Regions from separate parts of the Acinetobacter sp. LoGeW2-3 genome, predicted to be linked through region 2. Evidence: predicted binding sites of a transcription regulator. Region 2 holds the regulator's gene; the other holds the start of a gene.
The links. The regulator PhoB, encoded in region 2, activates phosphate uptake and scavenging genes when phosphate is short. The targets are predictions, from matches to a motif close to TGTCATNAANCTGTCATAA.

Region 1 (16,621 bases), 1.1 Mb from region 2:
CAATTTCTAGAAAATCCTCAGTGAGGACAGTTTGCAACAGCAGACTAAAACCGACACAGACCAAGGCCAGCGAATAGCTTGCCAAATAGCGTGGCAGTCTTTGAAAAATATACAGACAGGCGATCGCAATCCCCAGACAGATAATCGTAATAGGGATGAGTATGCTGTAAAAGTTCAGCTGGGCATCGAACATTTATAGGAAATATTAGGGAGAGATTCTAAGCATAATAACATTATATTAATTAGCAAAAATAAACAAAAATAGAACAGAGTTTCTTATTATTTTGTGTAAATAAAAATTGAGAAATTTTGTATGGAAAATGGTCATCGCAAATATCTGAAACATTGTAAGAAAATTAATTATTTTTCAAATTGAATAAAAAATAAACTAATAATTTAATTATAAATTTCGTGATTATTTTTTTAATGTATCTCTAGTAAAAATGATTTTATGCAGATTGAATCTGATTGCGCCCCATTTGTTTGGCCTGATACAAGCCTTGATCGGCAGCTAAAATGGCTTCTTCAATCTCTGCCGGATCCTTGAAAAAGCTAACGCCTATACTGATGGTTAGATCAATATGCTGCTGCTCATGCTGTAATGGGGTATCTTCAAGTTGTAATCGGATTCGTTCAGCAATTTTAAAAGCAGCATCCTTTTGAATATTGGGCAAGACAATCAAAAACTCTTCACCACCAATACGTGAAACCTGGTCTTTCTTCCGAATATTGGCTTTAAAGATCTGACTAATATGCTGTAAAACCAAATCACCCACCTGATGTCCGTAACGATCATTCACGGACTTGAAATGGTCTAAATCTGCCATCAAAACCGCATGCTGTAAGTCAGGATCGGAATTTATTTTTTGAATATAGGCTTCAAGTCCACGACGGTTTAATAATCCGGTCAGTGGATCGCGATAGCGTTCCTGTTCTAGCTTTAATACCAGGTCCAAAATGGCACAGCTGATGAACATCCCTAAAAAGATCAGTTCAATTAAAAGCAGTAACAGTTGCGTAAATGCCCAAGCCGGTTCGTAATGGGCGACAAAGCCTTCATCATTCAATAAAGCAGTTAATACGATTGCACGTCCAATGGCAATAACCGCAGTCACAAAGGTAAAGATTTTCAGGTAACGGTCGATCCGCAAACGTGTGGGAGTCCGAAGAAAAACAATCGGGCGGTGTAGATAGATCGCTGCGGTAGTCATCCCAATAATCAGCAAACGGGCAGTCTGGTCTGCAGTCACTTGGGTATAGTAATAAATGCCAAATGCACCCAAGCTAATCAAGTAAATATAGGTGGGCCATAAATAGTCGACAGTTAAACGCTCATAAATCGCTTTACTGTGAAATGCACAAGATAAAAAATAAAGTATAGCAACAAGACTTGAGATTTCTATTAATGCTGACCCAGATAAAATGGTATTGAGTAATATAGCCAAACCAAACAATATCAGTGCATAGGCGTAGGAGCTTAAATAATGCGGTAAGTCGTTATAATGGGAAATACATAGCATGATGATCCCCAAGCTCGACATAATACTCGGCACCAGTAAGCTATAAAAAGTAAAATCTGAAGTCAGCATGTTGGGTTAGAATATTAGCTATTGTATGAATAATATCATTTTCCGTAATTAAGCATAGTTATAAAAATATAAGAACGATATTTATCCACTCAATCATTTTGAAAATTTGAAAAAATAAAACTGCATGATCTTTTGATGCTGAAGATTTATAGCGGCAAATAGCTTATGTTTAAAGTAATGCTGGTTATTTGCAAAATGCTACCCAGCAATACTTGTAGTTTTTTCCTAAAAATTTAAGGTGGAAATAATATAAAAATTTTAAGGATCCATCTGGATGAAAACACCTGTTCCCGACTATTTAAGGCATGTGCTTTCTACCTGCCATGATAATGAAAAAGGCGCGCTGGCCGATTATATTCCTGAACTTGCCGCAGTCGATCCTGACAAGCTCGGACTTGCGCTATCGACCGTAGACGGGACCATCTATTCTGCAGGAGATGATGACGTTGAATTTACCATGCAGTCTCTTTCCAAGCCTTTTGCCTATGCACTGGCAATCAAGGAGTTAGGGCTAAAACAGGTACTGGAAAAAGTTGGGGTAGAGCCATCAGGTGAGGCTTTCAACCAGATTTCGCTGGAAAAAGAACGCAATATTCCTAAAAACCCGATGATTAATTCAGGTGCGATTACCACGCATTCTCTGATTCCTTATAAAAAAACTGTGTCCCGCGCTGAACAGATCCGACGATTCTTAAGTGGGCTGGCAGGGCGAGAATTGTCCTTTGATGAGCAAGTCTATAACTCCGAGATTAAAACGGCTTTTCGTAACATGTCGATTGGTTACATGCTGCGTACGGTGGGTGTGCTGGATGAAGATCCTAAAGAAATCGTGCATGGCTATATCAAGCAATGCGCCATTAAAGTCACAGTAAAAGATTTAGCAGTCATTACCAGTATTTTGGCCAATGGTGGTGTAAACCCCAAGACGGGAAAACGGCTGCTGGATCGGTCTTTAGTCCGGCAATTACTCAGTGTCATGCTAACCTGTGGTATGTACGATGCTGCTGGAGACTGGCTGACGACAGTCGGTATTCCGGCCAAAAGTGGTGTGGCAGGTGGCATTATTGGAGTGCTGCCAGGGCAAGTGGGGATTGCGGTATTTTCCCCAAAAATTGATGAGCATGGTAATAGTGTACGTGGTGTCAGAATCTTTGAAAATCTGTCGCATGATATGGGACTGCATCTCATGGAAGGTACGCCGTCAGCACAGACCATTCTGCAAAGCCGTTATACGGTGGGTAAAAAGAATAACGTCGTGGTTTATGAACTGCGTGGCGTGTTGCAGTTTACCGAGTCTGAAATGCTGCTACGAATCTTGCAGGATGAACCGGAAGGTAAAAGCACCATTATTCTCGATTTAACCAATCTCACTCTGATGCATGATGTTGGTGCCCGAATGCTGTTTGAAGGTGTCGATCGTTTAAAACAGGATGGACATAAAGTGCTGGTTGTAGACTCAGAAGGTTTACTGGATAAAGATCAGTTAAAGGGTAGAAAAAGGGTGGTGGTGACGGAGGAGTTGGAAAAGTTTTTGGAAAAGTATAAATAACCTTTTCCTTGCGCAGCAGTGCTGCTCATCTCCTGTAAGGAGAGGGAATTCCATTTTTAAATTACTGAAGCAAATAGACATATGTTACTCCCTATCCCTGAGCGAGTTTAAAGCACTGCTTTAAAGGAGGCGTAAGAGAGGATTGAGGTAAGAATATAAATAAAAAGCCCCGAACAATGTCGAGGCTTTATTACATCAGGCAATCTTATTTAATATGTTCAGCAATATCCGTAAAGATTACACCTAAACCATGCGCACCGGCATCTGGATATCCCAGACTTCGATCACCGACCGTACCTGCACGCCCCATACGCGCCACGATGTCTTTAGTTGATTCTGCACCGGCAACAGCAGCTTGAGCACCTAGAACAAAGTTTTCTTTAAAAGTCTTATCGGTATTTGCAGACCAAGAATCTGCACATGGAACCAGAGCATCAATCAGGGTTTTGTCACCCACGACTGCGCCACGACCAAATGAACGTTCGCCTGTGACTTGAATGCCTTTTACTGCTGCTTGCAGCATCTCAGCAAAATCAGCCACAGATAATGTGGTTTTGCCTTTAATCGATTTACTTGCTGCACGGAATGCAGAACCCCAGATTGGACCTGAAGCACCGCCACAATGTTCCATGATGATCATGGAGCAGTTCAGCAAGAAATCATCCATCTGTTCAGCCTGAACTAATTCATGCCACTGGCGTTTGAGTTGTTTAAAGCCTTTGGCAACACTCATACCGAAGTCGCCGTCGCCTGCATGGGCATCCAGTTCACAGAAAGGCACTTCATTTTTAATAATGCAGGCACTCATCACATCGACCACATAGCGCATGTTTTCAATAGTGAATTGTTCATTGGCAATCACAGCATGTTCAGGATGCGTTTCAACATCGGTATTTACTGTACGTGTAGCCGTTTGACCTTTGGCAGCAAACTCAAATGGCAGTGCAGGTGAACCATCCATTTTAAATGCAGGGGTATTGGCTTCTGCATCCAGATAAGTTTTCAGTTCATCATCCACAGCCAGCAGGGAAACCGATGCACCGGCCATGTCGATACTGGTCATGTAGTTGCCAACAAAGGTACGATATATTTTGATGCCTTTGCTTGCCAGATGTTCACATACATCATTATTGAATACATACAGTTCTTGCAGTGGTGTTGTGCCAAAACCATTTACCAAAACTGCAACTTCAGTCAGATCAGGACGATCCAGAAACAGGTCATCGACAATGCGTTGAGCCAGTTCTTTAGACGGCAGGATTTTTTCACGACGGATCCCCGGTTCACCGTGGATGCCTACGCCGTATTCCATTTCATCATCAGCCAAAGTGAACGTTGGTGTGCCTTTGGCTGGAACGGTACAAGAGGAATAGGCGAAACCAAGGCTGATCACATTGTCCGCAGCTTTTTGTGCCAGTTCTTTCACGCGAGCAAGCTCATAACCTTTAGATGCAGCAGCACCGGCAATTTTATGCACGAAGACCGTGCCGGCTACACCACGACGACCGACTGTATATAAGCTGTCTTTTACCGCGATGTCATCTGCCACTTTGACGTAATCAACCTTGATGCCATCTTCAGTTGCTAATGCTGCGCCATTCTGGAAGTTCATCATATCGCCAGAATAGTTTTTGATGATCATCAGGATGCCTTTGTCAGTCGCGACTTGCTGCAAGGCTTTATAGACCTGAATTTGTGAAGGTGAGGCAAACACGTCACCACATACGGCAGCGTCCAGCATGCCTTGACCGACAAAGCCCGCATGAGCAGGTTCGTGACCGCTACCGCCACCACTGATCAGGGCGACATTTTGGTGTTTTTCTTTTCGGGAAATGATTTTATAAGATTCATTAAATGCCAGTTCTGGATGTGCCAGGACAAAGCCTTTGCACATTTCGACAACGATGTTTTCAGCATCGTTCATGAGTTTCTTCATTGGAACACCAATAGTCATGGATTTGGGAGATTAATATCTATTTATTATTATTGAAATTACTAAACAAATAAAACTTAAAATGTAAAAAAGAGAGCTTAAAAAATAATAGAGTAGAAAAGTTAGGACAAAATTGAACGAAAGATAATCTTTAAGTTTTTTCAGAAAAGAAAATAAAACTTATAAAGAGCAAAAAATTATATTTTTGTGTAAAAATCAAACTAATTTTAATATATATTATTGTTTTTATTTTATAAATTTGGGGCTATGAAAAGTAAAATTTACACAGAACTTCAAAATTTTTTCTTAGATACTCCTTTTGTGTTATTTGGAACAGGTACCTCTTGTGCACTTGATACTCGTTTCGGTATGGGAGCATTACAACAATATTTGGAAAATGAGTTTAGTACTCTATCAGGAGTAATGTTAGAAGAATGGCAGGCTGTTCTTGATAAACTTAATAATGGAATAGATTTTGAAAATTCTATGAATGAAGTTAATTCAACTGAATTAATTAATAGGATAGTTGAAAATACAGCTAATTTTGTAGCTTCAATAGATAAAGAATATTCAACTCAAATTTTGGATGGAAAAGTTTCATGGAGCTTAAGAAAAATAATTAATAAATTATTTAATTCTATTGGCGAAAATCAAGTCTTGAATGTTGCAACTCCTAACTATGATTTACTTTGTGAATATAGTCTAGTATCAGACAATATTGCTTATTGTACCGGATTTAGCGGAGGTGTTATTAAACATTTAGATTGGGAAAAGTCTTGTAATCATCATCAGCATATTACTCCGTCAACTGGTCGCAGACCACCGAGAAAAGCCTTAAAAAAGCATATTAAATTTTATAAGCCTCATGGGTCTCTTAATACTTTTTTATATAAAGATAAAGTTGTTGAGAGTGATATTTGGACACATTCGAAGCCTCTTACAGTTGAGCGTATATTGGTAACACCTGGTTTATCAAAATATGAAAAATTACATGAGCATAGAACTTCATTGTTAAGTGCTTATGATGCTGCAGTGAATGGATCAAGTTCATTTTTATTTTTGGGTTTTGGATTTAATGATATGCAGTTAGTAAATGGAACAATAAAGAATAAAATTCAAAATAATAAGAATAACGCTTTAGTAATTACAAGAGATTTAAATGAAAGAATTGAAGAGTGGATGAATAGCTCTGAAAATATGTGGGTAATTTGCAAACAAGATTCAAATGATAATGCAAGAGTCTTTAATAAAAAACTTGGTAGTTGGTATGAGCTTGATATTAATTTATGGGAATTTTCAGTTTTTAGTAAAGAAATTTTAGGGACATAGTTATGTTTTCATTTGATGAATCTTATTATCTGGGTGACGTTAGAGAAGTAGATACTAGAAAAGTATCAATATTAGTAGAAGATAGTAATAATTTAAAAAAAGCACGAGTAAATCAATTAATCGCTGCTAAATTAAATATTGCTTATGATTATTGGTTGATTGGTATGATAGACAAAGTTATTAAGTCTATTGTAGTAAGTCCAACTAGTATAACGGAAGAGGAAGAAGAATTAGAATATTTGGAAGAAACGGTAGTTAATACGGTTAAAGTAACTTTGATGGGGGCTCTAAAATGGGATGCGAGTAAACAAAAAAATATATTTACTAGATCAGTAGATCATGTACCTGAAATTGATACTCAATGTTTTGTCTTAAAAGATGCAAATTTAGAAGTTTTTATGGGTCATTTATCTGATGAGAAAGATTCAAAAAGCTTACTAGAATTAGGAGTTTTCAAATTAGATGATAAGGCGAAAGCGTTATTGGATGGAAATAAACTGTTTCAACGTCATGCTGCTATATTAGGAAGTACAGGTTCAGGGAAATCTTGGACAGTCGCTACTTTACTAGAAAATACCTCCAAATTACCTTCCTCTAATATCATTGTTTATGATTTGCATAGTGAATATAAAAGTCTAGCTTATGCTAAGCAACTTAGAATTCCTGGCCCAGAAGATGATATTTCTTCACCAGAAAATATATATTTGCCTTATTGGTTACTTAATAATGATGAAATTCAGACTCTTTTTGTAGATGGTAGTGAGTTTACTGCTCACAACCAAGTTGTTTTAGTTCAAAATACTATTTTGGAGTTAAAGAAAAAATTTTTAGAAGATAATAATAAAGCTGACCTTATAGAAACTTTAACATTTGATAGCCCTATTCCTTATAGAATTGAAGACTTATTAGAGCGATTAGAATATTTAAATACAGAAAGAGTCCCGGGTGCTAATAATAAAGATAAAAATGGTCCCTATCATGGAGAATTAACACGGTTACTTGTAAGGATTAAAAGTCGTGTTAATGACAAAAGATACTCCTTTCTATTTCAAAATGATTCCTCATATCTTCAATACGAATCCTTATATAATATTGTTGCAAAATTAATGTCATTTGCTGAAAGCAATATAAAAGTTGTAGATTTTTCTGATGTGCCTGCTGATATTTTGCCAACTATTATCGGATTAGTTTCTCGACTAACGTATCAAGTACAATTTTGGACTGATTCTGCTAGTAGAAGACCTCTAGCTTTTGTATGTGATGAAGCACATCTATATTTACCAAACTATCCTAATAGCCCATTAGAAAAACGAGCAGTTGCAACTTTTGAAAAGATTGCTAAAGAAGGACGAAAATATGGTGTTGCTTTGTTAATTGTGAGTCAACGGCCTTCTGATGTTAGTACTACGATATTAAGCCAATGCAATAATATTATCTCTTTAAGGTTGACAAATTCTGATGATCAGAGTGCTGTGAGAAGTGTTTTGCCTGAAAGTTATGCCAGTTTATTAGAGCAACTACCATTGCTGGATGTGGGTGAGGCAATGGTTGTTGGTGATGCAGTATTACTTCCTAGTCGTATTAAAATTCATGAACCAACTCAGAAACCACTCAGTGCTACGATTGATTTTTGGACAAAATGGTCTGAAGAAGTTAAAGAAACAAACTTTGAAAAATCAATTGAGAATATGAGAAGACAAAACAGAAATTAATATTTCAATAAAAAATCCCCTCACTCGAGGGGATTTTTTCTTCTCTAAATTAGAGGATTCTTACACGATAGAATCATCCAGATTTGGCGCTAACCAACGTTTCGCTTCATCCAGTGTCCAGCCTTTACGTTTCGCATAATCTTCCAGCTGATCGCCAGAGATTTTGCCCACATTAAAGTATTCAGTTTCAGGGTTTGCATAATAGAAACCGCTTACTGATGAAGGTGGCCACATCGCAAAGCTAGAAGTCAGGTAAGTACCCATCTTCTCAGTCGTACCTAACCAGTTGAACAATGGCACTTTTTCAGAATGTTCAGGACAAGCTGGGTAGCCCGGCGCAGGACGGATGCCGACATACTTCTCTTTGATCAATTCATCATTGTCCAGAGTTTCGTCAGCCTGATAGCCCCAGAACTCTTTACGGATGCGCTGGTGCAGATGCTCTGCAAAGGCTTCCGCAAAACGGTCACCCAAGGCTTGAACCATAATTGCGTTATAGTCATCACCTTTGGCTTTATATTCCTGAGACAGCTCTTCCGCACCAAAGATCGAAACGGTAAAGCCACCCAAGTAATCCTGAACCACATCTTTAGGCGCAATAAAGTCAGCCAAAGAGTAGTTCGCTTTACCAGTCACTTTGTCAGACTGCTGACGTAAGTGTTCAAAAGTATGCGTTACATTACCAGCTTCATCAGTCACAGCAACCGTATCTGAACCGGTACGATTTGCAGGGTAGATGCTGAACGTTGCACGCGCATCGAAACGTTTATTGTCGATAATGTCTTTCAACATTGCTTGTGCTTGTGCATACAGATCACGTGCTGCTTCACCAACGACTTCATCTTCAAGAATTTTCGGGAATTTGCCAGCCAAACTCCAAGAAATAAAGAACGGTGTCCAGTCAAAGTATTCCACCAAGGTTTCTAAAGGATAGTTGGTGAAAGTTTGTGAACCGATAAAGTTTGGCTTAAATGGCGCATTCTTGTCGAAGTCGATTTTGAAACCATTTTCAACCGATTCAGCATAAGACAGCTTCGCAGCTTTCGGCTGTTTGTTGGCAAGACGGACACGGATTTTTTCATAATCCGCTGCATAGTCTGCTGCCAGTTTTGGTTTCATTTCGGCAGAAAGTAATTGAGTCGCTACACCGACCGCACGAGAGGCATCAGCCGTGTAGTACACGCCATCATTCTGGTATTGAGGAGCAATCTTCACAGCAGTATGCGCTTTAGAAGTCGTTGCACCACCAATCATCAATGGAATGTTAAAGCCTTTACGCTGCATTTCTTTGGCAACAAAAACCATTTCATCTAGAGACGGGGTGATCAGACCAGACAAACCGATGATATCGACTTTTTCATCAATCGCAGTTTGTAGAATCTTTTCACATGGCACCATCACACCAAGATCGACCACGTCATAACCGTTACAGCCCAGTACCACGCCTACGATATTCTTACCAATGTCATGGACGTCGCCTTTTACGGTCGCCATCAGGATTTTACCTTTGGCTTCACCTTGGGTTTTTTCCGCTTCGATGTACGGGTTCAACCAAGCCACAGCTTGTTTCATGACACGTGCAGATTTTACTACCTGTGGCAGGAACATTTTACCGGCACCGAACAGATCACCGACCACGTTCATACCTGCCATTAATGGACCTTCGATCACGTCTAGTGGGCGAGTGGCTTTTAAACGTGCTTCTTCAGTATCTTGGTCGATATAAGTGGTGATGCCTTTTACCAATGCATATTCCAGGCGTTTTTCAACGCTTTCATTACGCCATTCAAGGTTTTCTTCGGCTTTTTGCGTGCCACCTTGACCACGGTATTTTTCAGCAATTTCCAGCAATTTTTCAGTGGCTTCATTGCCGCTTGCACCCTGGTTACGGTTAAGCACAACATCTTCAACGGCTGCTTTCAGTTCTTTATCGATGTCATCGTAAATTGCCATTTGACCTGCGTTCACGATCCCCATGGTCATGCCTTGTTGAATGGCATGGTACAAGAACACCGAGTGAATCGCTTCACGCACAGGCTCATTACCACGGAATGAGAACGATACGTTCGATACACCACCTGAAATCATCGCATGTGGCAGGTTTTGTTTAATCCAACCAGTTGCTTCAATGAAGTCCACACCATAGTTGTTGTGTTCTTCAATACCAGTTGCCACGGCAAATACGTTCGGGTCAAAAATAATATCTTCAGCAGGGAAGCCGACTTCATTCACCAGAACGTCATAAGAACGTTTACAGATTTGTTTTTTACGTTCAGCTGTATCTGCCTGACCATCTTCATCGAATGCCATCACGATCACGGCTGCACCGTATTGACGGCAGAGGCGGGCGCGTTCAACAAACTCGTCATAACCTTCTTTCAGGGAGATCGAGTTTACAACTGCTTTACCTTGCACGCATTTCAGGCCAGCTTCAATGATTTCCCATTTAGATGAGTCAATCATGATGGGCACACGAGAGATATCAGGTTCAGATGCCACCAGATTCAAAAAGTGCACCATCGCACCTTCTGAATCGAGCATGCCTTCATCCATGTTGATGTCGATGATCTGTGCACCAGCTTCAACCTGTTGACGCGCAACATCTAGCGCTTCGGCAAAGTTTTCTTCTTTGATCAGACGCAGGAATTTTTTCGAACCGGTGACGTTGGTACGTTCACCCACGTTCACGAACAATGAATCTTTGGTAATGTTAAATGGCTCTAAACCACTGAGGCGACATGCTGGTTCAATCTCAGGAACTTGACGTGGGGCAATCCCTTCAACTGCTTGAGCAATCGCACGAATATGATCAGGCGTTGTACCACAACAGCCACCCGTGATGTTGATCAGGCCGCTTTCCGCAAATTCTTTAATGAAGGCTGCAGTTTCTTCCGGCGTTTCATCATAACCACCGAAGGCATTTGGTAAGCCAGCATTCGGATGCGCAGACACGAAAGTATCGGCAACGTCAGATACAGTTTTGACGTGTGGACGCATTGCATCTGCACCAAGGGCACAGTTGAAACCAATCGAGATCGGTTCTGCATGACGCATTGAGTTCCAGAATGCTTCCGCAGTTTGACCTGTCAAGGTACGGCCAGATGCATCAGTAATCGTACCTGAAATCATGATTGGTAGTTCAGTGCCCAATTCTTTAAATACTTCCTTCACCGCAAAGATCGCAGCTTTGGCATTTAAAGTATCGAATACAGTTTCGATCAGGATGATATCGACACCACCTTCAATCAGTGCTTTCGTCGATTCAATGTAATCTACTTTTAGCTGATCAAAGGTAATGTTACGGAACGCAGGATCATTTACGTTTGGAGAAATAGAGGTCGTGCGTGATGTCGGCCCAATTACACCAGCCACAAAACGTGGTTTCTCAGGCGTTGAATATTTGGCACATGCTTCTTTGGCAAGACGGGCTGCTTCACGGTTGATCTCAGGAACCAGATCTTCCATGTGATAGTCAGACATTGAAACACGGGTACCGTTAAAGGTATTGGTTTCAATGATATCGGCACCGGCTTCAAGATACGCTTCGTGAATGCCTTGAATAATCTGTGGCTGAGTCAGCACAAGTAAGTCGTTATTGCCTTTAAGATCGTATGCCCAATCAGCAAAACGCTCACCACGATAATCGGCTTCTTCCAATTTATGGCGCTGGATCATGGTACCCATCGCACCATCGATAATTAAAATTCTCTTGGCAAGAAGTTCTTTTAAGGTGGCAAGTGTAGACATTCAAACTTTCTCAGTAAGCATCAAAAACGGCAACAATCTTAACAGATTAGTGCGCAGTTTTCTGTAGTGCTTATACAGAATGCTGGATATATCTGATATGAAAATTTGATAAGGAAATCTAGGTCTGCCTAGCAAGCTGAAAACAGATAGAAAACTGCATTAATAAAGTCCCTGAGAAGGGCACTTAACTGGAAAATAAAATGTAAGTGAGTTTCATGAAAATGTCATATGAGCAGGGCAATATGAACCCAAGGGTATAAGCTTCAAGAATATGACAGCTGTGATGGGTAGAATAGATATATTGCAAAACATGAATAAAATTGATTAATAGAATACTGTTATTTCAGTAAATAACTGATTTTAAAATTTTAATTTTCATTTTTATTGTATGGAGTTACAGGATAAACGGCAGTGAGAAAATCTGAAAAATTGGTTTATATGACAGCGCTTTGTCATATAATTGTCACAATTTAACTGAACAATATGGGGATTCTTGAATCCTCTATTACTGCTTGCATGAATTCTAATCAAACTCCCTTAGGTTCAGCCCAACAGTCGCCTTCTGATAAGCCGGCCAATGTTCATGTGCCAACACCGAAATTTTTTATGCCGGTGTTTCTGACTCTCATTATTTCTACGCTGATTTATATCGGCTTCCAAGTGACTTCAGATTTGGCTCATGTTCCACCGATCGGTCTGTATTCCATGATCCTTTTAGCTTCAGCACTGCTGATTGCGCTGGGCTTTGAATTCGTCAACGGTTTCCACGATACGGCCAATGCGGTTGCGACCGTGATTTATACCAATGCACTGTCTGCACCAGTTGCGGTCATGTGGGCAGGTTTCTGTAATTTCCTTGGGGTAATGGTCGCCAGTGGTGCCGTTGCCTACGGGATCATTGCATTACTGCCAGTTGAACTGATCATGAATGTCGGCACGGGTGCCGGTTTTGCCATGGTTTTTGCCATGCTGATCGCTGCGATTCTGTGGAATCTGGGCACCTGGTTCCTCGGCATTCCAGCTTCCAGTTCACATACCCTGATCGGTTCGATTCTGGGCGTAGGCATCATGAACTACCTGCTGAATTCGGGTGGTGGTGCTTCTGGTGTGGATATGGAGCAGGTGCTGAAAGTTGGTAAAGCATTGCTGTTTTCACCTTTGATTGGTTTTGCATTTGCTGCTGTCTTGTTCCTGTTAGTGAAAAAGGTGTTCCGTAAGCAACTTGAACTGTTTAAGCCACCTGAAGGCAACAAGCCACCACCACCATTGATTCGTGCCATTCTGATCTTTACTTGTACGGGTGTGAGTTTCGCGCACGGTTCAAATGACGGTCAAAAAGGTATGGGCCTGATCATGCTGATCCTGATCGGTTGTGTACCTTTGGCATATTCACTGAATAAAAATCTGGATGCAGCACATATCCAGTCTTTTGGCCAGTTGTCTGCACAAACAGCTGATGCGATTTATCCGCAGCATGAAGATATTCCAGACGAAAAAGCACGTGCCATCATCACGACCTACATTCAAACCAAAGAATTGAATGCTGAGGTTGTTCCTGCACTGGCAAGTCTGACGGATCATCTGGGTGATAAGGTCGGTAGCTATGGCAACATCAAGGATGTTCCAGAAGCGCAAGTTTCAGAATTCCGGAATGACATGTACCTGAGCACCACAGCGTTTAAACGTCTGGATAAAGCAGAAGCTTTACCGGCAATGAGTGAGGCTCAGGAACAAACAGTTGATGAATACCGTGACAATCTGGATTCATTCCTGCAATACATTCCTACCTGGGTAAAAGTCGCGACTGCATTGGCACTCGGTTTAGGTACCATGGTCGGCTGGAAGCGTATTGTCGTGACGGTTGGTGAGCGGATCGGTAAAGAGCATATGACTTATGGTCAAGGTATGTCAGCCGAGCTGGTTGCCATGTCTACGATTGCTGCTGCTGATGGTTTTGGTATGCCAGTATCTACCACGCACGTCCTAAACTCTGCAGTTGCAGGTACGATGGTGGCGAATAAGTCTGGCTTGAACTTTAAAATGGTTAAATCGATTTTGTCTGCCTGGGTATTTACACTGCCAGCAACGATCTGTTTATCTGGTGGTTTGTACTGGATTCTGCTACAAGTTTTCTAAAAAAATTTGATGTAAAAACGCTGCTTAGGCAGCGTTTTTTTATGGGTGATTTTTTACCTCTCCCTAACCCTCTCCTGAGAGGAAAGGGAACTTCCTTTATAATTAAAAATAATTATTAAATTCACAAAGAAAGCTCCCGCTCCCTGAGCGAGTTTAAAGCACTGCTTTAAACGAAGCGTAAGAGAGGGCTGGGGTGAGGGTATAGTTTTAAATTAAAATACTATTTACTACTTGCCCTAGAAGAATTTTAGATTGAAGAAAATAAATCACTTCTTCAACTTACCTAACAATCCCTTCGGTAATTTATCCGTTGCAAAACCATACAACGCAGCAAAAGGCAGAGCAGTACGCGCCAAATAAGCCACACGCCATAAACCGCCATGATTCGCACCAAACATCATCAGCTCTAAAGGATGATTGAGTTTTACATTAGGATTGGCGACTGACTCAGTATTACGCAGGTCATGAATCCAAAGGGCAGCCATAACCGCATTGGTGGTTTCTGGTGCAAAAGCTTCTACATCAAACAGGCTAGCACCGTTAAATGCAGCTTTTAATAACGGATTCTTGGTCACTGAATAAGTCGTCGTCGAAGGTGCAATATTGATGCTGACACGCTGACCATTGGCACGTGCTAGCGTTGCACGCCATTGCTGGATGCGTTTAGCTAATGCATAATTTGGACCTTGCTCAACCACCAAACAGTCGCAAACACCATAAGACTTGTCGCCAACCTTGAACAGATCCTGCTCATTCTTCTGGAAAAAGTGCTTGTGTGAAATCAGTGAAATACCTTTGGTTAACGTACTTTCAATTTTGGAAAGATGTTGATATTTGCTTTGTGAAGCTTGAACCACTTCTTCAGGAACTGCGTACACATCCGTTGGGGTACACATATACATCAGGCTAGTATTGGCTTTTTGCTCACTGACATATTTCATAATGGCATCCATTGCCATAGAAACACGTACGTGCTTTTCACCGTCCAGATAGGCAATCGCAGCCAGATCCAGATCCTGTTTGAACTGAATCAGCCATTGGGCAATTTCAGGAATTTGGGTGAGCAGGTTAGCCCCTAGTTTTTCTTTTAAAATGTCTAGTGAAGTATCAGCTGGCAGCGCTTCAACTGATGGTGCATATAAAGTCGCATTACCTTGACTCACCGTATCCAGAATCTTGCCCCAGACACGGGTATTCGGCAGGTCAATCGCGACAATATTGGCTTTCCATTTAGACAGCCAGGTTAGTGGGCCTGCTTCAGAAGCAGCCCCAAATAGAACAGTGGTACGATCAGATAGGTCAAACCATTCCGGATGGGCAATACATTCACGCAAGGCATTGGCATGACTTGGCTCGACAATGCCGCGTTCTTCCCAAGACTGGATCTGATCCAGTAATGCTTGTCCTTGCAGCTTTTTACCATGGTAAGGTACATACCATTCTGGGGGTTTGTCAGACTGATCTTTCAGCTGGAAAGTATTCAGGTTCTGCGCAGGCAGAGACATCACATCTTTTAGCAGATGCTTCTGACCATCACGGTAAAACTCAAAGCTGCAATGCGCCGTTTCTAAACCTTGCTTAGCAATGCTGAGTGCTGCACCTTGAGAGCGCAGTCCATCTTCAACCAAATGCTTGAAGTGAACCGGATATTGCTTACGCCAGTTTTTTTCCTGTTGCGCTGCGGTGGCATGCACAGGATCAACTGCGCCTAAGGCTTCAGAAATGATGTTACGGCCGATTTTCGATGTGCTTGGTTTTTGTTGTGGATTGGAAATGGGGAATTGAAGACCGTCTAGGGAAGTGGACATGCAAAATATCTCGCGATTTACAGCAATTAATATACAGATGTAAACATTATCGCTGCAAAATTTAGTCCAAGGTTGGCAATATATGACATCCTGACTTTGGAAATTATTACGAGATGTTTCAAGTAAAAGGGAAACACACAGTTTCCTTTTCATTACTTGTTTAAAATTTAATTTGCATTAGCTTTGATAATGATTAAAAAAGGGATAGTAACTATCCCTTGATGAATCAAAGAATTTAGAAAGGAAGTTGCGCCAGTTTATTCAGGAAATGTGGAATCAGTCGAGGTTCCAGGATAATGGTCATAATCACACCATAAGCCGCACCCCAAAGGTGGGCACTGTGATTGATATTGCTATTACCGCGTTTGCCAGACCAAACACTATATGCCACATAAAGCACCGCAAAAATAATCGCTGGTACTGGAATAAAGAATACAAAAATCAGTTTCCACGGCTCAAACAGGATATAGGCAAACAGCACTGCCGATACTGCGCCTGAAGCACCTAGGCTGGCCCAACGTGGATTATTTTTATTTTGAAGATAACTCGGAACAATCGCGGCAATCAGACCACCTAAGTAGAACAAAACAAAGCCCAGATCATAAAGGTACTGGCGGTAAAAGCTCTCAATAATGCTGCCAAAGAAAAACAGCGTAATCATATTGAACAGTAGATGTGTGCCATCGGCATGAATAAAGCCATGCGAAATGAAACGGTCATACTGGCCACGCTGAATCGCTGGTGGCCAGAAAATCAGACGGTTCATGACCTGTTCTTTGGAAAATGCGATAAAGGAGATAATGCAGGTAATCAGAATA
Region 2 (16,621 bases):
TTTCACTTTCGTCACTCGAAGACAATGTGGCATTATGTTTTTGTTCCAACTGCACGAAACGTTTCTGCAATACATCAATCTGTGATTTCAGCTGCTTTAATTCAGCCTGTGTCGTGTCATCGGCATAAGCACCCAGGGAGATCCCCTGAATAATCAATGCCACTGATACAGCCAATAAATGTTGTTTACCCACAAAAAATTTCCCAAATATCAAAAATTAAAATAAAAAATCCTAAGGTCCGCCTACTTTGGTAAGCGGACGCATCTCAAAATATTGAGGATTAAGCTGCGCTAGATTTATTCAGTTTGGCTTCGACTTGAGTGCCTTTGAAGAAATTAGGATTATTCGCGGTATAGAACTGATACGGATTGGTGAAGACCAATGCCTTAAAGTCTTCAGCGGTAATCGCACCTTCTTGCACCAGGTCCCATGTTTCTGCCAGTGGCTCAGTCAATTCAGGTACATCCCAGTGGCCTGAATCGGATGAATACAGTGCATTAATTTTCTTACCGAACGGATTGCCCTTCGGATTCAATGCCCCCACGATCGTGCGATCGTCTGCTTCATTGCCGAAGTAGAAATTTGGTACCCAGCGATCCCAGATATTTTGTTTGTTTTGAATTTTTGCCAGAGCAAAATCATTCACTTCTTCAGGTTTTTGTGTCTGGAAGCGTGAAGTCGATGCCACACCAAACAAGCTTTCAATAATTTCTTGCTCATTCAGTTCACGACCTTGATACAGTGTATGTCCATACTGGCGATACAACTCGACAGCCAGCTCACGGTTCAGGCGTTCCGGGTTATATTGCTGCACATGCTCATTACCACGTTTTTCAAAACGATCGACCAAATGCGTTAATACGTTTTGCCCCCAAGCTGCACCCGCCTCGAGTAGCGCAATACGCAGTTGTGGAATACGCTCAGTCACACCACCAAAGAACAAGGCTTTAGCCAATGCTTCAGAGGCATCTGCAAAGTGGTTAATGTGGTTAAACATGTAATTTGTTGGTGAATTACGTGCCACCCAGCTTTGGCTACCTGAGTGTGTCGACAGATTGATGCCCAGCTCCACACTCTTCTGCCAGAACGGATCATAGTCATATTCACTGTCGATGCCGAAGAAATCTAACCAATACGCATAACGGCGCAAATCGGTATCTTCAGGATAGCGATCTGCGATGGCTTTAATCGGACGGCGTACTGCACCTGGAATCAGTGCTGTTTTTAGTCCCAATTTTTGTGCAAATTCCAGTTCTTCAATACCCTCTTGTGGTGTATTCAGTGGAATTGCTGCAACAGGGGTTAAACGGTCCGCATAAGGCTTATAGACATCGGCATGAAAATGGTTAATGGCACGAGTCAAAGACAAACGCAGATCATCATTGGATGAGTTGATTGGGAACAAAGACAGGTTTGGATACAGCACTGCATAGTCTGTACCGAGTTCTTCTAAACGCTCATACAACAAACCTGGTAAGGCTACAGTTGCCAGGTCATAGGTATTTTCAGATGGCAACGCCCAGAATGGCGGACGGAACAGACGGCGGTCTTTACGCTCTTGTGGCGTTGCGTTATACCATTCTGCTGCCAAGGCATTCAGGCCATTACTTTTCAGATGGCTACGGAATACATCGACCACACGTGAACCACCGTATTGCGCAATATAGTCCTCAAGTGCAGGACTATAAGCATTGGTATGAATGTCAGTATCAATCACCGGGAAATCGAGCTGTGACCGAACCTGTGCAGCACGAGATTGGCGTGCTTTTAAATCTTTTAAAACTGTCATGGGGAGGACCTAGATTTTTATATTTTCGTCCTCCTTATATGGCAACAAGTGTGCCAAGTGTTTAAGTTAATGTTTTTATTAGTATTTATAAAAATATCCCGACAATTTATGTTGGTTTTTAACCGCTTTCAGTGTTGAAAATTCAACACTTGCTTATATCAATTCAGCTTTAATAACTATTTTATTTTCTATTTTTTAGATAAACAAAATCTGCTTTTACTCTTTTATTTCTTAAGTTCAGATATCAAAAAAGCCCGCATAAGCGGACTTTGATTTTATGAATTTTAATAATTTAAGCTGATTTTTTCGACTTATTGCCTAGCTTGGTCGCGAAAGCTGTGACTTTCTGATAACCGGTTGGCATCAGACGCTGAATTAAATCAATCGCTTTAGCATCATTTCCAATCAGCAAACGGCGTTTATCTTTCTGTACCGCTTCCAGAATCTGACGTGCCGCTTCTTCAGGTGGGCAACGTAGCAGCTTGTTAAAGTTCTGTGCCGATTTTTCAGGATGCATGCCTAAACTACGGATACTGTCATTCATTTTTGCGGCAATGGCGATATTGGTTCGGATTCCACCTGGGTGTACACATAGCGCGCTGACGCCACAATTTTCCATATCCAGTTCCTGGCGCAACGATTCGGTAAAACCTCGTACTGCAAATTTAGTCGCATTATAACCCGATTGAGTTGGTTGAGCCGTTAGGCCAAACAGGCTGGAGATATTGATGATATGACCATCTCTAGTTTTCTTGATCAGCGGCAGGAATTCTTTGGTGCCATACACCACGCCCCAGAAGTTGATGCCGACAATCCATTCCAGCTCGTCATAACTCGCGCCTTCTACAGTGGAACCTAAAGCTACACCCGCGTTATTGAAGATCATATTCACGCTGCCATGTTGCTGTTCCACTTCCGTCGCCCAGGTACGCATCTCTTCAAGATTCGCGACATTGACCTTTTTGGTGCTAACACGCACATTAGAATCTTTTAATAGCTCAACTGTTTTCGTCAATCCTTCTTCATTGACATCGCTTAATGCCAGATGACAGCCCTGTTTCGCCAATAGCACTGCCAATTGCTGACCAATACCAGAACCGGCACCAGTAATTGCAGCCACTTTATTATTAAAATTTTTCATAGGGTTCCCTTATCGATAAAACTGCCCGCCCGGACAGTATTTCTTGTTCTGTCGTGCTTCATGCAGCAATTCTCCTCAATATAGTTTTGACAATGATCATTGTCAATCATGATCACTTGTCTATTCGGGCCAATATAGATTGGTGATCAAGGACATAGGTCTAAAGGGAATTTATTGGTAAGATATTGAAAATTTCGGTGCTTATGAGCTTAATCATTCCATGACCAATTCGGTAATTCCTGAGAAAAAACAACAAAAAGTGATGACAAAGGAACGTCAGTTTAAAGGCCTGTCCATGGCTGAGCGTCAGCAGGCACGCCGGGAAAAGCTGATTGAAGCCGGTATTCAGGCCTATGGCACACATGGCTTTTTTTCTGTGACGGTAAAAGATATCTGTACGGAAGCCAAGCTGACCGAACGCTATTTCTATGAATCCTTTAAGAAAAGCGAGCACCTGTTTCAGACCATTTTCCTGAAACTGATCGATGAACTGCAGCAAAATGTCATGCAGGCGATGATGCGGGCCTCCTCCGATCCAAAAAAAATGATTGAATCCGGCCTGACTGCCCTGCTGACCACGCTGCGGGACAATCCGCGTATGGCCCGGATTATTTATATTGATGCCATGCTGGTTCAGGAACTACATAACCAGGCGACGATTCATGAAACCATGGGCCGTTTTGACCGCATGATTCAGGCTTTTGTGATGTTGATGATGCCGAATCTGAGCCGTTCTGAGCAGGAAATTTCCCTTGTCTCTACAGGCCTCAATGGCTATGTCACCCAGATTGCGATTCGCTGGGTCATGAGTGGTTTTAAACAGTCGATGGAAGAGGTCTTGTCCTCTTGCAGTATCGTGTTCCTGGCATTGTTCGAGACATTTTCTGAGAAAAATTAATTGATTTTAAATGCCTGAATGAGTGGTATTGCAGGAATTTAAACAAGATATTTGATTGAGAAGGAATTGAAGTTAATTGTCACAAATCTTTGCGAAAGTAAGGCAAGCTCCCTTTTTGCAATGATACTGTCATAATTAATCTTTGTAATAGGCTCGTCATAAATATAAAACGGTCCACCGTTGACTTATAGGAAATGCGCTGTGAAAGATGACTACATTTTAATCGTCGATGATGAGCTTCCAATTCGGGAAATGATCCATACTGCACTGGATATGGCAGGCTTTAATTGTTTAGAAGCAGAAGATGCCAAACAGGCGCATCAAATGATTGTGGATCAGCGTCCAGCGTTGATCTTGCTAGACTGGATGATGCCAGGGGGCGTCAGCGGTGTAGACTTATGCCGTCGTCTGAAACGTGATGAAACCTTATCAGAGATTCCAGTGATTATGCTCACTGCTCGTGGTGAAGAAGACCATAAAGTGCAAGGTTTAGATGCCGGTGCAGATGACTACATGACCAAGCCATTTTCCACGCGTGAACTGGTATCCCGGATCAAAGCTGTGCTGCGCCGTACCAATAGCCTGAATGGAGAAAAAAGCATTGATGCCAATGGCTTGTTACTCGATCCTTCAAGCCAGCGAGTCAGCTTTGGTGATACTATTCTAGATATGGGACCGACCGAATATCGTCTGCTGGCCTTCTTTATGACCCATCCAGAACGTGCCTATACCCGTGCTCAACTCCTGGATCAGGTCTGGGGTGGCAATGTCTATATTGAGGACCGGACCATTGACGTGCATATTCGTCGTTTGCGCAAAGTGCTAGAGCCTTATGGCGCCGACCGTTATGTACAGACTGTACGCGGCACTGGCTACCGTTTCTCAACCCGTGCCGATGTTGCGCTCGGCTAATTTAACCAAGGTAAATCCCGTTTTATGTATAAACCCTACCCTGTTCCTGAAATGGCCCGCGGACATAAGCTGCCAAGCTCGAATAGCTTGTGGGATTTTGCCAAGCAGGATTTACGCCTTCTGGCCGGTTTTCTGCTGATCGGCAGTCTGATTGGTTTCGGGATCGGGTATTTCTGGGTTTGTATCGTACTGGCTTTTGTGGCTTTCTTTGCCACGCAGATTCGTTCCCTGTATCTGGTCAATGACTGGATTTCCAATCGCCCTTATGATGTGCCACCCAAGATCAATGGCATCTGGGGAGCCTTGCTATTCAATGTTTATCAAGCCCAGCGTCAGGAACGTATTGTACAGGCGGAAATGGTCGAGCTGATTGATCGTGCCCAATCCTCTCTGGTCGCGCTACAGGAAGCGGTGGTCCTGATCGATGAGAATCAGCAGATTGAATGGTGGAATCCAGCAGCTGAACGTCTGCTCGGCATCAACCCGGAAGATAAAAGCCGTAATATTCTGACTTTATTGGATCAGCCGAATTTTATTGAATATTATCATCATATTGATAACGCGCCTGACGGTCTCAAGATGCAATCTTCAACCTATGAAGGCCATTATGTGCAGATCAAGATGACCCGTTTTGGCGGTGAGAGCCGTCTATTGGTCGCTTATGATGTGACCCGGATGCACAATCTGGAACAGATGCGTAAAGACTTTGTCGATAATATCTCGCATGAACTGCGTACGCCATTAACGGTACTCAGTGGCTATATCGAAACCTTTACCGATCAGGAAGATATTAGCCCGCGCTGGAAACGTGCTTTTGATCAGATGCAGTCCCAGACCCGTCGTATGAATGCTTTGGTCAATGACTTATTGCTGCTTTCTCGCTTGGAAAATGACCAGAATATTGCCAAAAATCAGATCATTGATATGCCCAATCTGATGAACCAGTTGTTTGATGATGCCCAAGCCTATAACGTGGACTATGGTCATACCCTAAATCTAGATATTGACAGCCACTGTGATCTGATTGGTTCCGATATGGAAATTGCCAGTGCCTTTAGTAACCTAATTACTAATGCAATTAAATACACCCCTAAAGGCGGTACGGTAACGATGGGCTGGCATGATGATGGGGAATCGGCTTACTTCGTGGTGGAAGATACAGGGATCGGGATTGATCCAAAACATCTGCCGCGTCTGACCGAACGTTTCTATCGAGTTGATTCTGACCGGAGTCGCCGCACTGGTGGTACAGGTCTTGGATTAGCAATCGTGAAGCATGTGCTCATGCAGCATCAGGCACAGCTAGAAATTGACTCTCGTGAAAATCAGGGTTCAACCTTTAAAGTCATTTTCCCGAAAGAACGCTTAAGTTTCCCGGACTAATTAAAACTGTATCCCAATAAAAAGGTGCCTCTTGGCACCTTTATTTTTTGGTTGCTTGTTAACTCAATACTTCTTCTTTGGACATCGCCCGGAAATACGCGGGACGATGAGATAACCGTTCCAGATAGGCCTCAATCGCCGGATAACGCTTTCCAGTGCGTGACTGAATGGCTTCTAATGGAAAGCTCATCTGAATATCGGCGAAACTAAAGCGACCCGCAAAATATTCATGCTCGCTCAGGTAATTTTCCAGATACTGAATATGGTCTTTGAGACGTGGCTGTACAAATTTACTTTTGACCCCGCTGGTAATCTGTCGTGCCAAAGGACGCAGCAAAAATGGCGTATGTTTTTCTACGGAATTCATCACCAGATGCATTACCAGTAGTGGCATCAGTGAGCCTTCAGCATAATGCATCCAGTAACGATATTGCTGCTTGGTGGTGGCATTCAGTGGCTGAAACTCCATTCCCACATCATAAGTTTCCTGCAGATATTGCAGAATCACTGCAGATTCTACCAGCACCTGATCACCATCAATCAGGATCGGCGCCTTGCCCAATGGATGAATCATCTTTAACTCTGAAGGCGCAGAAAAGTTAGGCAGCCGTCTATGGAATTTGATTTCATAATCTAGCCCCAATTCCTCCAATGCCCATAAAATGCGGAACGATCGGGACTGCTCAAGATGGTGTAGGATACGCATGTTAGGCTCTTTTGTTATTGTAGGTTTTTTGCCTTTTCAGCATAACAAAAACTGTCCAGCATCGGTAAATGCTTTATGAATTACATTACATTTCAACTACCTTTATTTACATAAGCGAAGTTCAAAGTAATGTGGTTTTGATCTCCAGACTACGTAGCAAAGTTTTAGTCACTGGTGTTTTTTGACAGATCTCCAGAACTTTTAGCTATAATGCTTCATCCAACGGACTTTGAAAACTTAAACGTCGTTCAATCCATTCTTGTCCTTCGCGATTGGTAAAGAAATCGGCTTCGACCTGAAACTCTCCCAGCTCCAGTTCTTTATGTTTGGCATACATACGCAAGGTAATCATGGTGCAGGAAATCAAGCCAGCTAACAGAAAATCATAAGGTGCCGGACCACTGTCCTGACCGCCAAAAGCTTCCGGTTTATCTGTCAGATATTGGTGTTTACCATGACTGATCTGTCCCTGCCACGGTGCTTCAAAACTATGTACACGGGCACTTGCAATAATGGCCATATCTTCCTCCTTATTTTGTTGTTATCTATTTATTTTGAAGGACGCATGTGATCCGGGAAAGCAGGTGCTTCAAGTCGTGGCCCCTCATAAGTAGGAATCGAGCCAAAACGTTCATGTTCTGCAATCCACTGCTCACGGGCAATTTTCAATTCTTCGGTCGTCCGACCAACAAAGTTCCACCACAGCAAAATCGGACTTTCAAAAGGTTCGCCACCCAGCAATAGCACCCGGCTTCTAGCATGAATCTCCACCTGTACCTGTTCCAGACCCGGTTCCAGAATCACCATATTGTCTTCGGTCAGTTCATGCCCGTTGATGCTGGCAGTCCCTTCCAGTGCCAGGAAACCATATTCAAATTGAGGATGAAGCGGTAATACCGCCTGGGTGCTCTCTGCTGCATACAAGTCGACTCCGAGCAATTCACTATGTACTTTCACTGGAGATTTTGCCTTGAGATATTCTCCAACCAGTACGGTGAACTCTATACCTTGATCTTCAACCACAGGTAATTCCGGATAATGATCAAAAGCTGGTGCCATATTGACCATATCATCTGGCAATGCGATCCAGAGCTGCGCAGCATGCATTTTGGTTTCAGTATCAGGTGCAACTTCAGAGTGGGAAATGCCATAACCGGCCGTCATCAGATTGACCTGACGCGGACGTAGCAGCTGTGCACTGCCCAGACTGTCATGATGCATCATGGTGCCTTCAATCATCCAGGTAAAAGTCTGCAGACCAATATGCGGATGCGGTCCCACATCCAGACCATCTCCCTGCGGGAAATGCGCCGGCCCCGCATGATCCAGAAAACACCATGCTCCGATCATACGTTTATGCCGACTTGGCAACGCACGCTTGATCACTGTCCCCTGACCAATTTCAGCACGGCGCAAAGGAAATTCCGCAATGAACTGATTAACATATTTTGTGCAGTCATCTGAATTAAAAAGTTCGACATCATTATTATTCGACATGGTCTGGCTCACTCGGCTGGATTTAAAGATCATAGCAATTCAGTTCGGTAAAAACAGCGCTGCTTTCAGGATTGTGCTTATCATGTCTGAGACAATCTTGAATGTGACTTAGCTGATCTGTGCTTGATCTGATTTCTTGTTTTCATGGGTGCTCAAGACTTCAAGCATACACTTAAATTTGGTGTCACGATTATGCAAAGACTACCCACATCATTTTTAGCATTTTTCATTTTAATAAGGTGCAGTTTAAACATACTGCAACAAACAATTGCCTCTTATTGTTTCACGTGAAACAGAATTTAATAATAATTTTATATATTAAAATCAAAAATTTAATTAAATACTACCTATCTTTTAGCGCTCTTTTGTTACATAGCAAATGTTTTGTTACTTTTTCCTTTACCACGCGTCGCAATCTACCCGATTGACCATAGATTCCTACGCCCGAAATTTGCTCATAATAGGTGCAATTTTTTAATGGATGGGAAAATGACCACTGCCGCTGGCAGGATGCAGGCAAATACGCAGGCTTCCTTGCAGAATTTCAATACCTATTCTTCGGAACAGTTACAACCTTCCGAGAATGACCTGAAAAACCGCCAGGTGCTAGAAAATGCACTTGCGGATCGGTACGCTCGTATTCCTGTCCAATTCCAGTCACATTTTTATGACTATCTGTATAAATATAATTATCATAATCTACGTCAGATCCATTTACTGGCATTGTTGGCGTTCTTACTGTATTTCTTTGCCGATATCTTTATTATCCCAGACCTGATGATGATTGCTGGGCTTACCCGAGTCACTTTGGTCTTGGCAGGATGGGTCGCTTGCGAACTGCTGTTTAAATACAGCCAGAACATTCGCATACTCGATCTGGCCTTACCGATAGGCACCATGATCTATGCAGGCGTGTGGATTCTGTTACTGCTTTCCTCTAGCAGCCCACATGTAGAGAACTATTTGTATGCTTCCGCTATTTTTATTCTGATTACTAATCTTTGCATCAAGGCTCAATTTAAAGCCGCGCTGTATTGTTCGATCCTGACTAGTTTACTGGTTCTGGTGGCGATGACGCAGCTAATGACTTTATCAGAAGCTTTTATCTTTACCGTCGTATTTAGCCCTGTGCTGCTGTTTAGCCTGTATTTTAACTGGAATAATATTCTGCATACCCGCCGTGCCTTTATCCGGACATTACTGGATGAGTGGAATTATCACATGGTGCGTAATCTGGCCCATACTGATGAGTTGACCCAGCTGTATAATCGCCGGCATTTCGTTAATCTGGCAGAAAACTGCATTCATGACTGGCCAAGATACTCAAGTACCTGCCTGTTGATGTTTGATGTGGACCATTTCAAACAGATTAATGACAACTACGGTCATGATGTTGGTGATCGAGTGCTACAGTTGATTGCTGATACTGCACGTAAGGAAATGCGGCATAGTGATGTGCTGGCGCGCTTTGGTGGTGAGGAATTTATTATCTTGCTGTCCGAGACACAATTGCAGGATGCTTTGGTGATTGCCGAGCGTATCCGCAATTCGATTCAGCAGCAGCATCTGTATGCTCAACCCGAGCTTGCACTGAAATTTACGGTTTCGATTGGTATTGCTGAACTGGAATCACATACCCAGGATCTGGATGACCTAATTAAAAAAGCCGATGTGGCTCTTTATGCAGCCAAGAAATATGGACGAAATCGGATTGAGGTTTATAGACCTGATATGAGTTTACCTTTAAATCCTGATTTAAATAACTTTTATTCTGAAAAATATATCAAGCTATAAAAAAATAACAGAAAAATACCTAAGGTATATGCGGAATCCTTAACCTCTCCGTCTCCTCAAAGCTAATTTTGACCTCAAATCATTTGTAACCGAAGATGTCTATTTTATATCCATACTTTGAAAAAACATTTTTGAGGAATAGAATAAATTTCATATAAAAAATTAAGACTTAGATACTTTTATTTTCTCATGGGGAAGGCTAAATGCCACAAGAATATCATAAGGATTCACGCCTTCTGATTCAGCAGGCTCTTAAAGATCCTCTGGTGCGGATTCCTCGTACCTTAAAATCTGCCTATTATTCCCATCAGAAAAAGCTGCACCTCAGGTATCTGCTGCAAGTCAATCTATTTGCCCAGTTTGCTTATGCTTCTTATACCCTTGCCGATATATATGTACTGCGTGACGTTCATACCCAGTTACTCGTGACCAAACTTGGTTTTACTGCTGTCATGCTCCTGATCACGGTTTGGATATACCAACACAGCAAGAATTTACCATTATTTGATCTGTTACTGCCCTCTTCGATTATTGGTGCCAGTGCAGTCTGGTTTTTTAATTTAAACCAGTCTGAAAGCCCTTACACCCTTATTTACCAATATGCCTCTCTGGTCTTTATTGTGCTGGCCAATTTGAGTGTGCATGTGCATTTTAAACCATCGCTGATTACATCTGCCTTGATTACCCTGATGATCTATATCGGTGTGTATTTCAATATCAAAGGTGATCTGCAACAGCTGGTTCTATTTTCGCTGATCTATCTTCCGGTACTGAGTTTTAGTATCTATATCAGCTGGAATTCGACGCTTAAATCTCGGGTTGTATTTTTACAACATACCTTGAACGAGTATAACCGTCAGGCTTTTGAGCATATGGCGCATACTGATTCTTTGACAGGATTAAATAACCGTCGCTTCTTTGAATATTTGGCTCAGCAACATGTGACAAATACACATGAAGAAGTAACACCAAATCCAAGTTCATTGATTGTGTTTGACGTCGATCATTTTAAAAAGATTAATGATAACTATGGGCATGATGTGGGGGATCAGGTACTGCAAATCATTGCGGAAACTGCACGAAGTGAAATGCGAAATACTGATATTTTGGCACGCTACGGCGGAGAAGAGTTTGTTGCCCTGCTCCCGGATACGCATCTGGATGATGCACTGAAAATTGCTGATCGTTTAAGACAGCGGATTGAGCAAACTGAAGTCATTCTTACTCAAGGTCAGCTATTAAAGTTCACCATTTCAGTGGGTGCTACGATTGTAGAAACCTGTGAAACAGACTTACATTCTTCAATTAAACAGGCGGATATCGCCCTATATCAGGCCAAAGCCAATGGACGCAATCGGGTTGAGCAATATGATCCTTTCATTAGTCCTAATGTAGAGCCGCAAATGCAAGGTTCCTGGAGTAATGACCGAAATATCAAAGTGGCTGGAGAATGACAAAGATATAAAAAAGAGCGCCGGGGCGCTCTTTTTTTTATTGAGTATTCAGGTCATCCTGAATAGCCTCGAACATAGTTCTCGGCGTAAAACTGGCACGAAGCAGCGCTTCGTGAAAGCCCAGTTTTACTCCCATTCAATTGTTGCAGGTGGTTTAGAAGAAACGTCATACACCACACGTGAAACTTCAGCAATTTCATTCATGATACGAGTCGAGATTTTGTCTACCAGCTCGTATGGAAGATGAGCAAAACGTGCAGTCATGAAGTCGACAGTTTCAACCGCACGAAGCGCGATGACCCATGCATAACGACGACCATCACCTACGACACCCACAGATTTTACTGGTTGGAATACCGCGAATGCTTGAGCAGTTTTATCATACCAGCCACTTGCACGAAGCTCTTGCATAAAGATGTCATCAGCCAAACGAAGAATGTCAGCATATTCTTTCTTTACTTCACCCAGAATACGAACACCTAGACCTGGGCCTGGGAACGGATGACGGTAAAGCATTTCAAAAGGAAGACCTAAAGTAGTACCCAATTTACGTACTTCATCTTTGAACAGGTCACGGATTGGTTCAACCAGTTCAAACGCTAAATCTTCTGGTAAACCTCCCACGTTATGGTGCGATTTAATCACGTGTGCTTTACCTTGTTTGCTTGCAGCAGATTCGATCACGTCAGGGTAAATCGTACCTTGAGCAAGGAAGTTCACGCCATCAAGCTTACGTGCTTCTTCAGCGAATACTTCAATGAATTCACGACCGATGATTTTACGTTTTTTCTCTGGATCAACTTCACCAGCAAGCGCAGTCAAGAAACGCTCTTCAGCATCAGCACGAATCACACGGATACCCATGTTTTTCGCAAACATGTCCATCACTTGTTCGCCTTCGTTCAAACGAAGAAGACCATTGTCCACGAATACACATGTCAATTGGTCACCAATCGCACGGTGTAACAGCGCAGCAACAACAGATGAATCCACACCGCCAGAAAGACCTAGAAGTACTTTTTGGTCACCAATCTGTTCACGAAGTTGTTGAACACGTAGGTCGATGATGTTTTCAGAGTTCCACAAGCTGCGGCAACCACAGATGTTGTGAACGAAGTTAGACAGTAACTCTTTACCTTTAGCAGTATGCGTTACTTCTGGGTGGAACTGAATACCATAGAAACGGCGTTTTTCATCAGACACCATTGCCACTGGGCAGCTTGGTGTGCTGGCAGTAATCTGGAAGCCTTCTGGAATTTGAGTCACTTTGTCACCGTGGCTCATCCAGACTTTCAATTTGTCTGCTGAATCTTCAAGATCGCCAATAAGACCATCACGGATTTGAATGTCTACTTCAGCATAACCGAATTCATGTACTGTACCTGGCTCAACCTTACCGCCAAGTTGTGCAGACATGGTTTGCAGACCGTAGCAAATACCCAATACAGGAACGCCCAAGTTGAATACCACTTCAGGTGCGCGTGGGCTACCTTCTTCGTGTACGCTCTCAGGACCACCAGACAGGATGATACCGTTTGGATTAAATGCACGAATGTCTTCTTCAGACATGTCATAGGCAAACATTTCAGAATATACGCCAGATTCACGTACGCGACGCGCAATCAACTGACTATATTGAGAACCGAAATCCAAAATCAGGATACGATCTTCAGTGATTTGAGTATTGGTAGTCATGACAAACAACTATAGAAAGGCAAACGAAAGATAAGCGCCGTATTCTATCATTTTTCGATGCATTAAGCACACTATTCGCGCAGTGTTGATATTTACTTGATCGGATTATGATTCTGGAAGAATGAAATACTCATTTCAAAACAGTTTGGATAGGATGATTATTGTATTATTCAGTTCTGGATATCCTCCACTGACCAGAATAGAGGATATCGTCTTTGAAGAATTTTATATTGTGATTAAATCGGAGAAATCAGACTTTGCTTCCAGCGCTTATCATGTATTAATGCTGGTTATACCACTGCCATTGCTCTTTACTACCTGATATTTTTTCCAGTTTCTCGACATCAATAATCGTTGATTTATCACTTTGGGTATCAACTTCACCCATAATGTTGACCTGATCACCTGCTTTTAAATGAATCGGTTTCCACACCTCATCATCTACATCGATTTCGATAGATCCACTCCCATCCTTAAATTTAAAATGATCACCTCTTATTCGTTTAACAATGACACCTGATAAGGTGACCGCCGTTTCATCTGCCAGTTGTTTTGCTTGCGCAACACTCACTGTATTTTGAGCCACGTTCCTTAACATTTCAGCTTCACGCTGTCCGGCCCAAGATGCGGTAGCAAACATGGTACTGGTGAGAAATACAACCAATAACATTTGCTTCATGATTGATTCCACTATGTAGTTTCATCAGGATTATTGAAACAAATCTAGTTCATTTTGTATGCGGTTTTTAAGTTATTGCTCTGTTGAAAAATGCAGTAATAAATATATTTTTGTAGAAAAACCCTGCCCGCGTACAGGGCTTTCAAGACTGGTTTTATTTCACTCTCTCAATCTGAATCACATCAATATCAGTCGGTTCATCACTATGGGTATCGACTTCACCCAAAATGCGGACGTGATCACCGGCTTTCAGACGTAAAGGTTTCCATTGATCATCATCAACCTCAATAATAATTGAACCGGTTTTATCTTTGAGTTCGAACTCATCGCTTTGCGTCGCGAGTTGTCTGACGATCTGACCATTTAGGGTCACGCCTGTCTCATCATTCAGCTCTTTGGCCTGCGCAATGCTGACTACATTGGTTTTCGCCTCATTAAAAATATCTTCATCTGTTTTTGCCCAGAGGGATAGGCTGGCAATAGTAAGCAATGCACTCAAAATCATATATTTATTCATTTTTTAGTCCTACTTCTACTTATTTAAGGATCTAAGAAAATATCTACACAGCTTCGCAGCGAAGCTATAAGCTCTGCGATTCGTTATATATCCAGTTATGAAGACTTAAATTCTATGTTGCGGCCCAGTATTGCGCGTCATCAGATAGTCCAGGCTAAAACGCCCTGCACCGTGCAGAAACAGGAATAACAGACCACCGGTCATGGCAATATTTTTCATCAGGTGAATAATCTCTTCCTCAGCACCATGAAAAATAAAACCACAGATAAAGGTAAAGGCTGCTAAAGCCAGTGCCGCTATACGTGCCTGAAAGCCGAACAGGATTGCTAACCCGCCACCTCCAACAAGAAGAATACTGAGTGGTAGCAATTCACTGGGCACATTAAATGATTCCATATAGCCTGCTGTGGCATCGTAATTCTGGATTTTCATCCAGGCTGAACCGAGGAAGATAAAGGAAGTAAGTACACGCGCCACCAGATTAATCAGGGCTTCAGTAGTGGGCGTGAGGAAGATTTTTTGTAAGGTCAAATCGGGATTAAGCATGGGAGTCACCTATTGGTTTTTATTTTAATGGCGTATCCATGCTATGCCTGTTTTTCAGCGGCTTCAAAAATAATTTGTAAGCTAAATTATTGTTAAAAATTTCATGGTTCAGTCGGCAATTTATTTATGTTTTGGTACTGACTTTCCGGTCCTGGACTGTTAGCATTTCAGCACACTTTTGCTTGTACTGGTCCCATGGAACTGCTTGATTTTATCCTACACGTAGATGACCACCTGCTTGAATTCATCACCAATTATGGGGTGTGGATTTATGCAATTCTTTTCCTGATTATCTTTGTAGAAACGGGACTGGTGGTGATGCCATTCCTGCCGGGCGACAGTTTGTTATTTGCTGCAGGTGCATTGGCAGCTTCAACGGGTGCTATGGATCCATGGGTACTGATTCCACTTCTATTCCTTGCAGCAGCATTAGGCGATACCCTGAACTATCATATCGGCAAGTTTATTGGACCACGTGTCTTTGAAATTGAATCGCGCTTTATTAATAAAAAGCATCTGTTAGCGACACAGCAGTTCTTTGCTAAACATGGCGGTAAAACCATTATTTTTGCCCGTTTTGTGCCTTTTGCCCGTACCTTTGCACCTTTCGTAGCCGGTGCTGGCAGCATGAATTACAAATTCTTCCTGAGCTATAACGTGATTGGCGCTTTTTTGTGGATCAGCTCATTTGTGATTCTGGGTTATCTGTTTGGCAATATGCCAATCGTGAAAGATAACTTTACCCATCTGATCTTCGGTATCATCATTATCAGTGTATTGCCAGGTATCTTTGGCTTTATTCAGCAAAAGCTGAAAAAGAACAAAATGGCTTAAAATTAAAAACCGCAGGCTCAGTTAAAGATACTGATAATCAGCGGAATTAAGCATAGCAGCAAAAACAGAACCGACCCTTTATAAACCAGGTCGGTTTTTATTTTTTCAGATTCTCCTGCCAGAATTGCCTGACCGAAGGACATCCAGAACACAAACACCGGTAACGTCACTAGACTAAATATCGCAAAGACCAGTACAAAATTGGTGGGACTTTCCCAGGTCGCCATAGGCAAGATACCCGCAGCAAATAAAGCTGCTTTGGGATTTTTTAAAGTCGCAGTAAACATCTGCCAAGGTCGTATCATCGGGTGCTTATGGTTATGTTGTTCCAGCTGTTTGGCTTTAAACAGGCGGAAGGTCATCCAGCCGACGGTAATCGAACTCAATATATGCAGCATGCCTTGGAAATTTGGCCAGATCGGCACTGCAAGATGAATCAGTAGAGCCCAGACATTAATGGCATAGAAATAGCCCAGCAGAATGGCAGGCATATATAAACTGGTTCTGGCCTGACCATGTTGATGTGCAGCACTTGCAACCAGTGCATTGCCCGGTCCGGGAATCATCAATACTGCAATCACAGCCAAAATAAATAGCCAGTTTTCGATCATACGCAAACTTACCCCAAAGAATGGCGCAACATTAACGAAACTACCCAGCATATAACAAGATGAAAATTCTCATAAATTTGTTCCGGACAGTCATTCCAGCCTGTTTACTATGCAAAATAAAGACCATTGGTAGAATACAGTGCTAAAAAATGCCGACCTTAGTC

Region 1: the regulator PhoB is predicted to act here: its motif matches at 12,310-12,328, upstream of BS636_RS00945 (inorganic phosphate transporter).

Annotation. Positions count from the first base shown of each region.
Region 1 covers NZ_CP024011.1:187,715-204,335, reverse strand. Annotated here, with positions in the region: gene BS636_RS00980 (sensor domain-containing diguanylate cyclase) at 1-193, opposite strand, end outside; gene BS636_RS00975 (GGDEF domain-containing protein) at 450-1,589, opposite strand; gene BS636_RS00970 (glutaminase) at 1,864-3,138, shown strand; gene dhaK (dihydroxyacetone kinase subunit DhaK) at 3,344-5,074, opposite strand; gene BS636_RS00960 (SIR2 family protein) at 5,339-6,400, shown strand; gene BS636_RS00955 (ATP-binding protein) at 6,403-8,112, shown strand; gene metH (methionine synthase) at 8,173-11,859, opposite strand; gene BS636_RS00945 (inorganic phosphate transporter) at 12,376-13,995, shown strand; gene BS636_RS00940 (hypothetical protein) at 14,262-15,803, opposite strand; gene BS636_RS00935 (rhomboid family intramembrane serine protease) at 16,039-16,621, opposite strand, start outside.
Region 2 covers NZ_CP024011.1:1,266,003-1,282,623, reverse strand. Annotated here, with positions in the region: gene BS636_RS06095 (OprO/OprP family phosphate-selective porin) at 1-193, opposite strand, end outside; gene BS636_RS06090 (amidohydrolase family protein) at 282-1,790, opposite strand; gene BS636_RS06085 (SDR family NAD(P)-dependent oxidoreductase) at 2,083-2,931, opposite strand; gene BS636_RS06080 (TetR/AcrR family transcriptional regulator) at 3,152-3,829, shown strand; gene phoB (phosphate regulon transcriptional regulator PhoB) at 4,031-4,741, shown strand; gene phoR (phosphate regulon sensor histidine kinase PhoR) at 4,766-6,124, shown strand; gene BS636_RS06065 (glutathione S-transferase) at 6,183-6,830, opposite strand; partial or broken gene BS636_RS06060 (OsmC family protein) at 6,952-7,350, opposite strand; gene BS636_RS06055 (pirin family protein) at 7,380-8,327, opposite strand; gene BS636_RS06050 (GGDEF domain-containing protein) at 8,817-10,121, shown strand; gene BS636_RS06045 (sensor domain-containing diguanylate cyclase) at 10,325-11,575, shown strand; gene guaA (glutamine-hydrolyzing GMP synthase) at 11,702-13,270, opposite strand; gene BS636_RS06035 (NirD/YgiW/YdeI family stress tolerance protein) at 13,551-13,949, opposite strand; gene BS636_RS06030 (NirD/YgiW/YdeI family stress tolerance protein) at 14,104-14,466, opposite strand; gene BS636_RS06025 (DoxX family protein) at 14,572-15,012, opposite strand; gene BS636_RS06020 (DedA family protein) at 15,208-15,846, shown strand; gene BS636_RS06015 (LysE family translocator) at 15,864-16,457, opposite strand.